DNA from 2 places in the Pseudoalteromonas sp. J2K-J031 genome. Region 1 is predicted to be linked to the other one. Evidence: predicted binding sites of a transcription regulator. Region 1 holds the regulator's gene; the other holds the start of a gene.
The links. Region 1 encodes FliA, which starts transcription of late flagellar genes. Its sites were predicted from a motif close to CTAAAGNTNNNNNNNNNNNNGCCGATA; they were not measured.

Region 1 (4,318 bases):
CTCTAATTCAACCAATTGCTCAGACAGGAGCTCTAAAATCTCTCCAGCCTCAACCAAAAAATCCTGCAGAATATCTTCATCAACTTCAAAGCTCATGCAGCTGTTCTCCCATTTAGAAGCCTAAGCTTGACAATAAGTCATCAACTTCATCTTGACCCGAAACCACATCATCTCGCTCTGCAGCATCAATAATTGGTCCTTCCGCAACTTGATCAAGTTCTTTATCATGAACTTTAGTTGCCTCTATTTTTTTCTCATGTACAACTTTATGACCATCTACTGGCGATCCGAACACCGTTAGCATCGAGATTAAACTATCTTCAACTTCTCTAACGAGCTCAATCACTCTACGAATTACCTGGCCGGTTAAATCTTGGTAATCTTGAGCCATCAGCACTTGTGTCATTAACCCATGCAACTGATCGGTATTGGATTGAGTGTTTTGGATAAAATGATCCAAATTTTTACAAAGTAACTTAAATTCGCCTAATTGAAGATCTCTTGACATCAAACGATCCCATGAAGGCTTTAATTTGGTTATATCTTCACTTAACTTATCAGCAAGAGGTAAGCTAGCCTCTATTGCGTCCATCGTTTTATTTGCAGCTTGCTCTGTCATTTCCATGACATAGTTTAGTCGCTGCTTAGCGTCTGGAATTGATTCTTTGGTAAGCTCAGAAATTTTATCATCAAACTGAAAATTCTTTAGAGAATCATGTAATTGACGAGTTAGTTTACCTACTTCAGCAAAGAGTTCTGATTGTCCTTCAGCTGTCAATTCCATTAAAAAATCATTAGCTTGTTCTTGCTCTCCTTGCTCAAGCAATGCAACCAAATGCCTTGCTTGGTCAAGGTTAATATGAAGCGCAGCGCTGGCTGACATGAAGCTCTCCTTCCTGTTTAACCTAAACGCTCAAACACTTTATCCAGTTTTGTTTTCAACGTAGCTGCTGTAAATGGCTTAACAATATAACCGTTTACTCCTGCTTGCGCTGCTGCAATAATTTGTTCTTTTTTAGCTTCTGCAGTAACCATTAAAACTGGTAAATGCTTTAATTTATCATCAGCACGAATAGCTCTTAATAAATCAATTCCTTGCATACCAGGCATATTCCAATCAGTTACAACAAAATCAAACTCTTGATTTTGCAACATTGGTAATGCGGTGCTCCCATCATCTGCTTCTTGAACATTGGTAAATCCCAAGTCTCTTAACAGATTTTTAATGATTCTTCTCATAGTTGAAAAATCATCTACCACAAGAATTTTCATGTTTTTATCCAAAACATCCTCCAGTGAGGTTTAAAACCAAATTCACAAAATACTTAATTAAATCCAGCCAGTGATTTTAGCTTTGAGCTTAACCATTGCCTGACCATGTATCTGACTAACCCTTGATTCACTTACATCAAGAATAAGTCCTATTTCTTTTAAATTCATTTCATCGTTGTAATAAAGTGATAAAACGAGTGCGTCTCTCTCAGGTAGACTCTTTATTGCTTCAACCAGTGAAAGGTTGAATTTTTCTGTTTGAGTATGATTAAAAGGTGAATCAAAAGCATGAACTTGATCGTCACTATGTAACACATCTTCATCTACACCTAAGTCTTCAATCCCAATAATCCTGCCACTGTTTACATCATTAAGAATATCATGGTATTCATTGAGCGTAATATCAAGTTTTTCAGCAACTTCTATGTCTTTTACTTCTCTTCCTAACTCTGCTTCTAGCTCTGATGTAGCTTGAGCGACCATTCTGGCGTTTTTATGTACTGAACGGGGCACCCAATCGCCTTTACGAATCTCATCAAGCATCGCTCCTCGGATACGGATCCCAGCGTAAGTTTCAAAACTTGCACCTTTTGTACCGTCAAAGTTTTTTGCAGCCTCAATAAGACCAATCATGCCTGATTGAGTTAGATCATCAAGTTGCACGCTCGAAGGTAGGCGGGCAAGTAAGTGATAAGCTATTCTTTTGACCAAAGAAACATGTCGTTCAATCAGGTTGGTCATTTGCTCAGTATTGCAGTAGCCGGAAACTTTACTCACTCACTAGGCCTCAGCGATTTACTAATTTTTCGATGAAAAACTCCAAATGCCCTGAAGGTTGATTTGGAATAGGCCATTTAGCAGCTTTGGCTGCAAGAGTTTTAAATGCGATGGCTGCCGGTGATTTTGGAAATAAATCAACGATTGTTTTTTGCTTGCGAATAGATTTTCGCATATTTTCGTCAAATGGCACCGTTGCCACTAACTCCAAAGCAACATCCAAAAAGCGATCTGTTACTTTTGATAACTTAGCAAACAGCTCTTGCCCTTCGCGTAAACTACGCACCATATTTGCTACAATTTTAAATTTATAGACGCCATGCTCGCGACTTAAAATTTTAATTAAAGCGTAAGCATCAGTAATCGACGTAGGTTCATCACAGACCACTACAAGTACATCTTGCGCTGCTCGCGAAAAGCTCAATACCATATCTGAAATACCCGCTGCAGTATCAACAATTAGTACGTCGTAGTCAGCATTAAGTTCACCAAAAGCACGGATTAGCCCCGCATGTTCTGCAGGTGACAACTCCACCATATTCTGTGAACCAGATGACGCAGGTACTATGCGAATGCCATGAGGCCCTTCAACTAAAATATCTTCAAGCTCACATTCACCAGACAATACATGAGATAAATTGCGCTCTACTCGCAATCCGAGCATAACATCACAATTGGCAAGCCCTAAATCCGCATCAAGAACAAGAACTCGCTGGCCTTGTTGCCCCATTGCGATTGCCATATTAAGCGAGACATTAGTTTTACCTACGCCTCCTTTTCCGCCCGTCACTGCAATTACTTTCACAGCTTGATTTGTTTGATTCATTCTCCGCAGGCCACTTGCTTGATCTAAAACTGTATTAATCATACATCCCTACTGCATGAGACTCCAAGTTTGGATGTCTTTTAAATTGCGTGTTTGCACGTTTTGCGAACAGTTGTTCAGCCTTTTTTACTAGTTTTTCTGCATTTGCCACTCGAATATCCTCAGGAACCCGTTGACCATTAGTAAGATACCCTATTGGGAGGCGATTTTGAATCGCTATACTAATAATCTCTCCTAAACTAAGACATTCATCAAGTTTTGTGAATATACAACCACTTAGATGTACCTTTTTGAAGTGTTTTACTGTTTCTTGCAATACTTCATGTTGCGCTGTGGCGCTCAGTACTAAATAGCTGCGAATGTCCACTCTGGCATTTTTCATTAAGGTATTCAACTGCTCTGTTAAACGTAAGTCTCGTTGACTCATACCTGCTGTGTCAATTAATACTAGACGCTTATTTCTTAAATGATAAAGCATTTCTGCTAATTCATTTGCATCTTTGACCTGCTTAACTGGACAACCAATAATTCGACCATAAGTTGCAAGCTGCTCATATGCACCAATACGGTAAGTATCTGTTGTGATTAGCGCTATTTTATCAGCGCCAAATTTTTGAGCACCTAAAGCCGCTAACTTTGCAACTGTGGTCGTTTTGCCAACACCTGTTGGGCCCACCAATGCAAAAACACCACCATTACGCAAAATTTCATTGTTACTGGTATAAAGTTGGCTTTGTACCATTTCAAGTAAAGCTTGCCATGCTTTTTTCTCTGACACATCATCAGGAATAAAACACGCCATTTGCTCTGCCACTTCACTGCCGATCCCCATGCCTTTTAATCTATCAACCATGTAAGCTTTTGTCGGGTCTTTACGAGCTAAGTCTTGTGACATTAAACCAGATACTTGGTGCTCCAATAGTTGACGAATTGCAAACATTTCATCGCGCATTGCTTTAATTTCAGCATCGTTTCGAGGGTGAACATTTAACAAAGGTTCAACGGTCTTTTCTGGTACTTTTTTAGTATCAGGTATCAAATCATCTTCTTCAGGGCCTTTATACCAATGCGATGTTGAAACTTTTTGTTGTTTTTCTAACATACTTGATAAAGTTGAAGATTGTGGCTTAGTTGCTTGACGATTCAATAATGCTTCAAGGCTGTCTGCCACCTTTGCTTCTGGCTCTGGCTTTACTTGCATTGCACGAGGGCGAACAAATTGACCCTGCATGCTATCTGTCTGTGTTGTTTGGCGCTCTGAGATTGGGGCTCTTGAAGCTTGGCTAACATTGCTTTTGGTAGGCGCTCTGTCGTAATCAACCGCAGCTACAATCTCAACGCCGTTAGCCATTTTTTTATTCGACATAATTACCGCATCAGCCCCTAGCTCTTCTTTTACTTCATTGAGAGCTGTGCGCATATCTTTGGCAAAAAACCGTTTAA
Region 2 (4,318 bases), 1.8 Mb from region 1:
CAACTACTTTACGGTTTTTGGCTTCTTTTTTTGCAGCAATAGCCATGCCTAGAGCAGCTGAAATTGAGGTACTTGAATGGCCTACACTAAATGTATCGTATAGGCTTTCTTCTCGATATGGAAATGGGTGTAAACCATTCTTTTGACGAATGGTATGCATTTGGTCACGTCGACCCGTTAGAATTTTGTGTGGGTATGCTTGATGACCCACATCCCAAATCAGACGGTCTTCGGGTGTGTTATACACATAATGCAACGCAACTGTCAGTTCTACAGTGCCAAGGCCAGACGCAAGGTGGCCACTGCTTTGTGATACTGATGTGAGTAAATATTCTCTTAATTCAGTACTTAAAGCAGTTAATCGCTCTTGAGGGAGCTCGCGTAATTGTGCTGGCTCATCGATTAAACCCAATAAGGGATATTTGCTATTATCAACGGTCATGATATTTAATGATTATCCTTACTTTACTGGCTCGATTATACATTAAAAATGCGCTTGTTCTTTTTCTTTTGTTGTTTCAAGCGGCATAATTTAAGGCTTTGTATTTAGTTGTTAGTGATCTCTAGAAACGATATACGCGGCTAATTGTGCTAATAGTGTCGTATCTTCAGGTATTTTTGCTAATGCGTTAAGTGCATTTTCATATAATTGCTGAGATTTTAATTTCGCTTGTTCTAACCCTAAAAGAGCTGGGTATGTTGATTTATTTGCTTCTAAATCAGATCCTTGAGGTTTGCCTAACGTAGCCGTATCTCCCTCAATATCAAGAATATCGTCTTGCACTTGAAACGCTAAGCCAATATTTTCGCCAAAGACATTCAAGTGATGCAAAATTTCAGGCGTTGCTTTGGGGGCACAAATGGCACCCATTGTAATCGCACTTGTTAATAATGCACCTGTTTTCAATTGATGGATTTGCTCTAATTGATCTAGGTTTATTACGCGATTGGTAGCTGAAATATCTAAGGCCTGCCCACCACACATCCCCTTTAAACCTGATGCTCGAGCTAAGTTTGCTACCAACATGACTTGCTGCTGCGCGCTAATCGCTTTGAAGCGGTTAGATGATAATATTTCAAATGCGAATGTTTGCAGCGCATCCCCCGCCAAAATAGCTGTTGCTTCATCATATGCAATATGACAAGTGGGCTTTCCTCTGCGTAAATCATCATCATCCATGGCTGGTAAGTCATCATGAATTAAAGAGTAGCTATGAATACATTCAACCGCTGCTGCCACTAAATCTAAGTCATCAGGATTAGCTCCTAATATTTCTCCAGTGACATATGTCAGGCAAGGGCGGATGCGCTTACCTCCGTTGAATAAACTGTAACGGGATGCGGCAAGCAAATTTGGGTCAGTAATCATAGGTTGAGCTAATAAAGTATCAAGGATACGCTCAACTCGAAGCTGATTATCTAAAATGAGTCTTTTTATAGTCACTTATTCAGCTGCCGCTTCAAAAGGAGTTAATTTGGCTTGCGGATCATTTCCCATTAAAATGCTGACTTTTTGCTCAGCATGTTGCAATTTAGTAGATGAGACTTGTGCTAATTGGATACCACGCTCGAATTGTTTAAGCGACTGTTCAAGTGTGAGATTACCAGTTTCCATATCTGCTACTATGCTGCTCAGTTCATGCATTGCATCTTCAAAACTGAGGTTTTCTGGTTTTTTAGTTGCCATATTGTCGTCATATCATGGGATTGAGTTAGTTAATGGGGGATTCTAGGGGGAATCGGGTTGTAATTCAATTTATCTCACTGTCTTAATAAAAAACAGTGGCATGATGCGCTGGAGTCATGCTTAAAAAATGCTTTCAAATTAAAATTAACGCTATAGTTAGATTTAAGTTATTTTAGAGTTTGCCGATACTAAAAACGACCTATATTATAAGTACAGTTTTATGTTAACTAATGATTTTTATAGATTTCCCTCGGAGGGCCAGTGGATTTAGCAACGTTAATAGGCATGGTAGGTGCAATAGGCTTTATCGTCATGGCGATGATTCTAGGTGGCGACCTTGGTATGTTCGTCGATATCCCTTCAGTTTTGATTGTATTTTGTGGTTCGTTATTTGTTGTGTTATCCAACTTTACCATGGGGCAATTTTTTGGTATTGGAAAAGTGGCTGGTAAAGCGTTTATGTTTAAAATCGAAAGCCCTGATGAGTTAATTGAAAAAGCAGTGGAATTAGCTGATTCGGCTCGTAAAGGGGGTTTTTTAGCATTAGAAGAAGCTGAAATTCCAAACGCTTTTATGCAAAAAGGCATAAACATGCTCGTAGATGGTCACGATGCAGATGTCGTTCGAGAAACATTACAAAAAGATATTACACTCACCTCCGAACGCCACGATGCTGGCTCTACCTTATTCAAAGCATTAGGTGACGTGGCACCTGCAATGGGCATGATTGGTACTTTAATCGGCTTAGTTGCTATGTTATCAAACATGGACGATCCAAAAGCGATTGGTCCTGCTATGGCGGTAGCCTTATTAACCACCTTATATGGTGCGTTTTTAGCAAATGTAATCGCAATTCCAATCGTTGCAAAGCTTCAAGTCCGTAAAGCGGAAGAAGAGCTTAATCAAAACTTGATATTAGATGCGGTGCTTGGTATTCAAGATGGCCAAAATCCAAAGGTCATCGAAGGTATATTGAAAAACTATCTACCAGAATCTAAACGTAATGTAGATACGGAGGGTTAGCCGATATGTCGGAAGCCAAGTGTAAGTGTCCACCTCCAGGGCTTCCAGCTTGGATGGGAACGTTTGCTGATTTAATGTCGTTATTGATGTGCTTCTTTGTGCTGTTGCTGGCGATGTCTGAAATGGATGTGCTTAAATTTAAACAAATAGCAGGTTCAATGAAATTTGCATTTGGTGTGCAAAATAAATTAGAAGTCAAAGATATTCCAAAAGGAACAAGTGTCATCGCGATGGAGTTCAGGCCAGGAAAACCGGATCCGTCGCCAATTGAAACTATTCAGCAGCAAACGTCTGAAATGACCCAGCAAATGTTGGAGTTTCAGGCTGGTGATGAAGATTCAGCAGGCGGTCGCCAGGAGCAGCGAGGAAACAAACGGGGTGGTGAGTCACAAAGCACCGCTAAGTCGGAAGCTGCAGCATCCGAAAAAACAGCTGATCAAGAGCAAGTTAATGAATTAGTTAAAAAAATAGCACAGCAACTTGAAGAACAAATTCAAGATGGTGCTATTGAGCTTGAATCCTTAGGTCAGCAAATTATTATTCGTATTCGTGAAAATGGCTCTTTTCCATCGGGTAGCGCATTTTTACAACCCCAATTTAAGCCAATTATTCAAAAAATAGCGGTTTTGCTCAAAGATGTGCCAGGTGAAATTACCGTATCGGGACATACGGATGATTATCAAGTAAGTAATGAGCTGTATTTTAATAATTGGGATTTATCAGCAAAACGTTCTGTTGCGGTTGCGAGTGAAATGCAAAAAGTGTCAGGTTTTGATAAAAATCGTATGGTTGTAATTGGTCATGCAGATACTCGTCCTATGGTTCCAAATGAAGATAGTGAGTCACGTAAGCGAAATCGTCGAGTTGAAATCTCAATCATGCAAGGTAAGGCAAAAGAGTCTGACCCAATTGATGTACAAAAATAAGTTATTTGTTGATTTTTTTAATGAAAAAAGATTAACTAGGCTGGCTAAGCAATCTAGTTTAGTTTTTATTTAAGGACAAATGAAATGAAGAAAATCGATAAATATACGTATATGCCAGGTAATGGTGGTGGTGACGATAGTAATCCACCTGATAAGCCACCGGTGAAAAAAGATTAATTCAAATGCCTGAATGGTATGTGGCTATATTAAAAATAGTAAACAGCAGTATGGTTTTTTTGTTATTACCTGCTGCTGTTATTTTTTTTGTGCGCAAGGATAAGCTCGCCTTTAATTTCGTGTTAGTAACAATCTTCTTTTTTTTAATCGGCAATTTGTCTGAGTCGTTTATAAAAACGGTAGATAAAGATATGTTTGTCTACAGGTATCTTTTTTGGGCTGCAATCGATATTGCGTGGATGGCTGTAATCGCTAACTGGGCTTTAAAAGATAAAGTTTATTTATGGCAAAGTATTATTGGTCAATTAATTGTTGTATCAGCCCCTTTACTGCAATTATTTCGATTGTTGGACCGTCACCTTTGGGATTTATCCTACAGCAATTATCTTTATCAAACGCTTTTACCTATCATCAATATAGCAACGTTAATTGTATGCTATCTCCCTTTATTGTTAATTCTCAGAAAAAGAAAAAAATTACAGCATTTGTCTATTTAGTTATTCGA

Region 2: the regulator FliA is predicted to act here: its motif matches at 1,849-1,875, upstream of pomA (flagellar motor protein PomA).

The regions. Positions count from the first base shown of each region.
Region 1 is NZ_CM200279.1:2,635,781-2,640,098, forward strand. It holds gene AC3KZC_RS11865 (chemotaxis protein CheA) at 1-96, opposite strand, end outside; gene AC3KZC_RS11870 (protein phosphatase CheZ) at 113-883, opposite strand; gene cheY (chemotaxis response regulator CheY) at 901-1,284, opposite strand; gene AC3KZC_RS11880 (RNA polymerase sigma factor FliA) at 1,330-2,013, opposite strand; gene AC3KZC_RS11885 (MinD/ParA family ATP-binding protein) at 2,060-2,917, opposite strand; gene flhF (flagellar biosynthesis GTPase FlhF) at 2,910-4,318, opposite strand, start outside.
Region 2 is NZ_CM200279.1:829,607-833,924, forward strand. It holds gene dxs (1-deoxy-D-xylulose-5-phosphate synthase) at 1-442, opposite strand, end outside; gene ispA ((2E,6E)-farnesyl diphosphate synthase) at 554-1,444, opposite strand; gene AC3KZC_RS03795 (exodeoxyribonuclease VII small subunit) at 1,445-1,687, opposite strand; gene pomA (flagellar motor protein PomA) at 1,949-2,710, shown strand; gene AC3KZC_RS03805 (flagellar motor protein MotB) at 2,716-3,636, shown strand; gene AC3KZC_RS03810 (hypothetical protein) at 3,834-4,310, shown strand.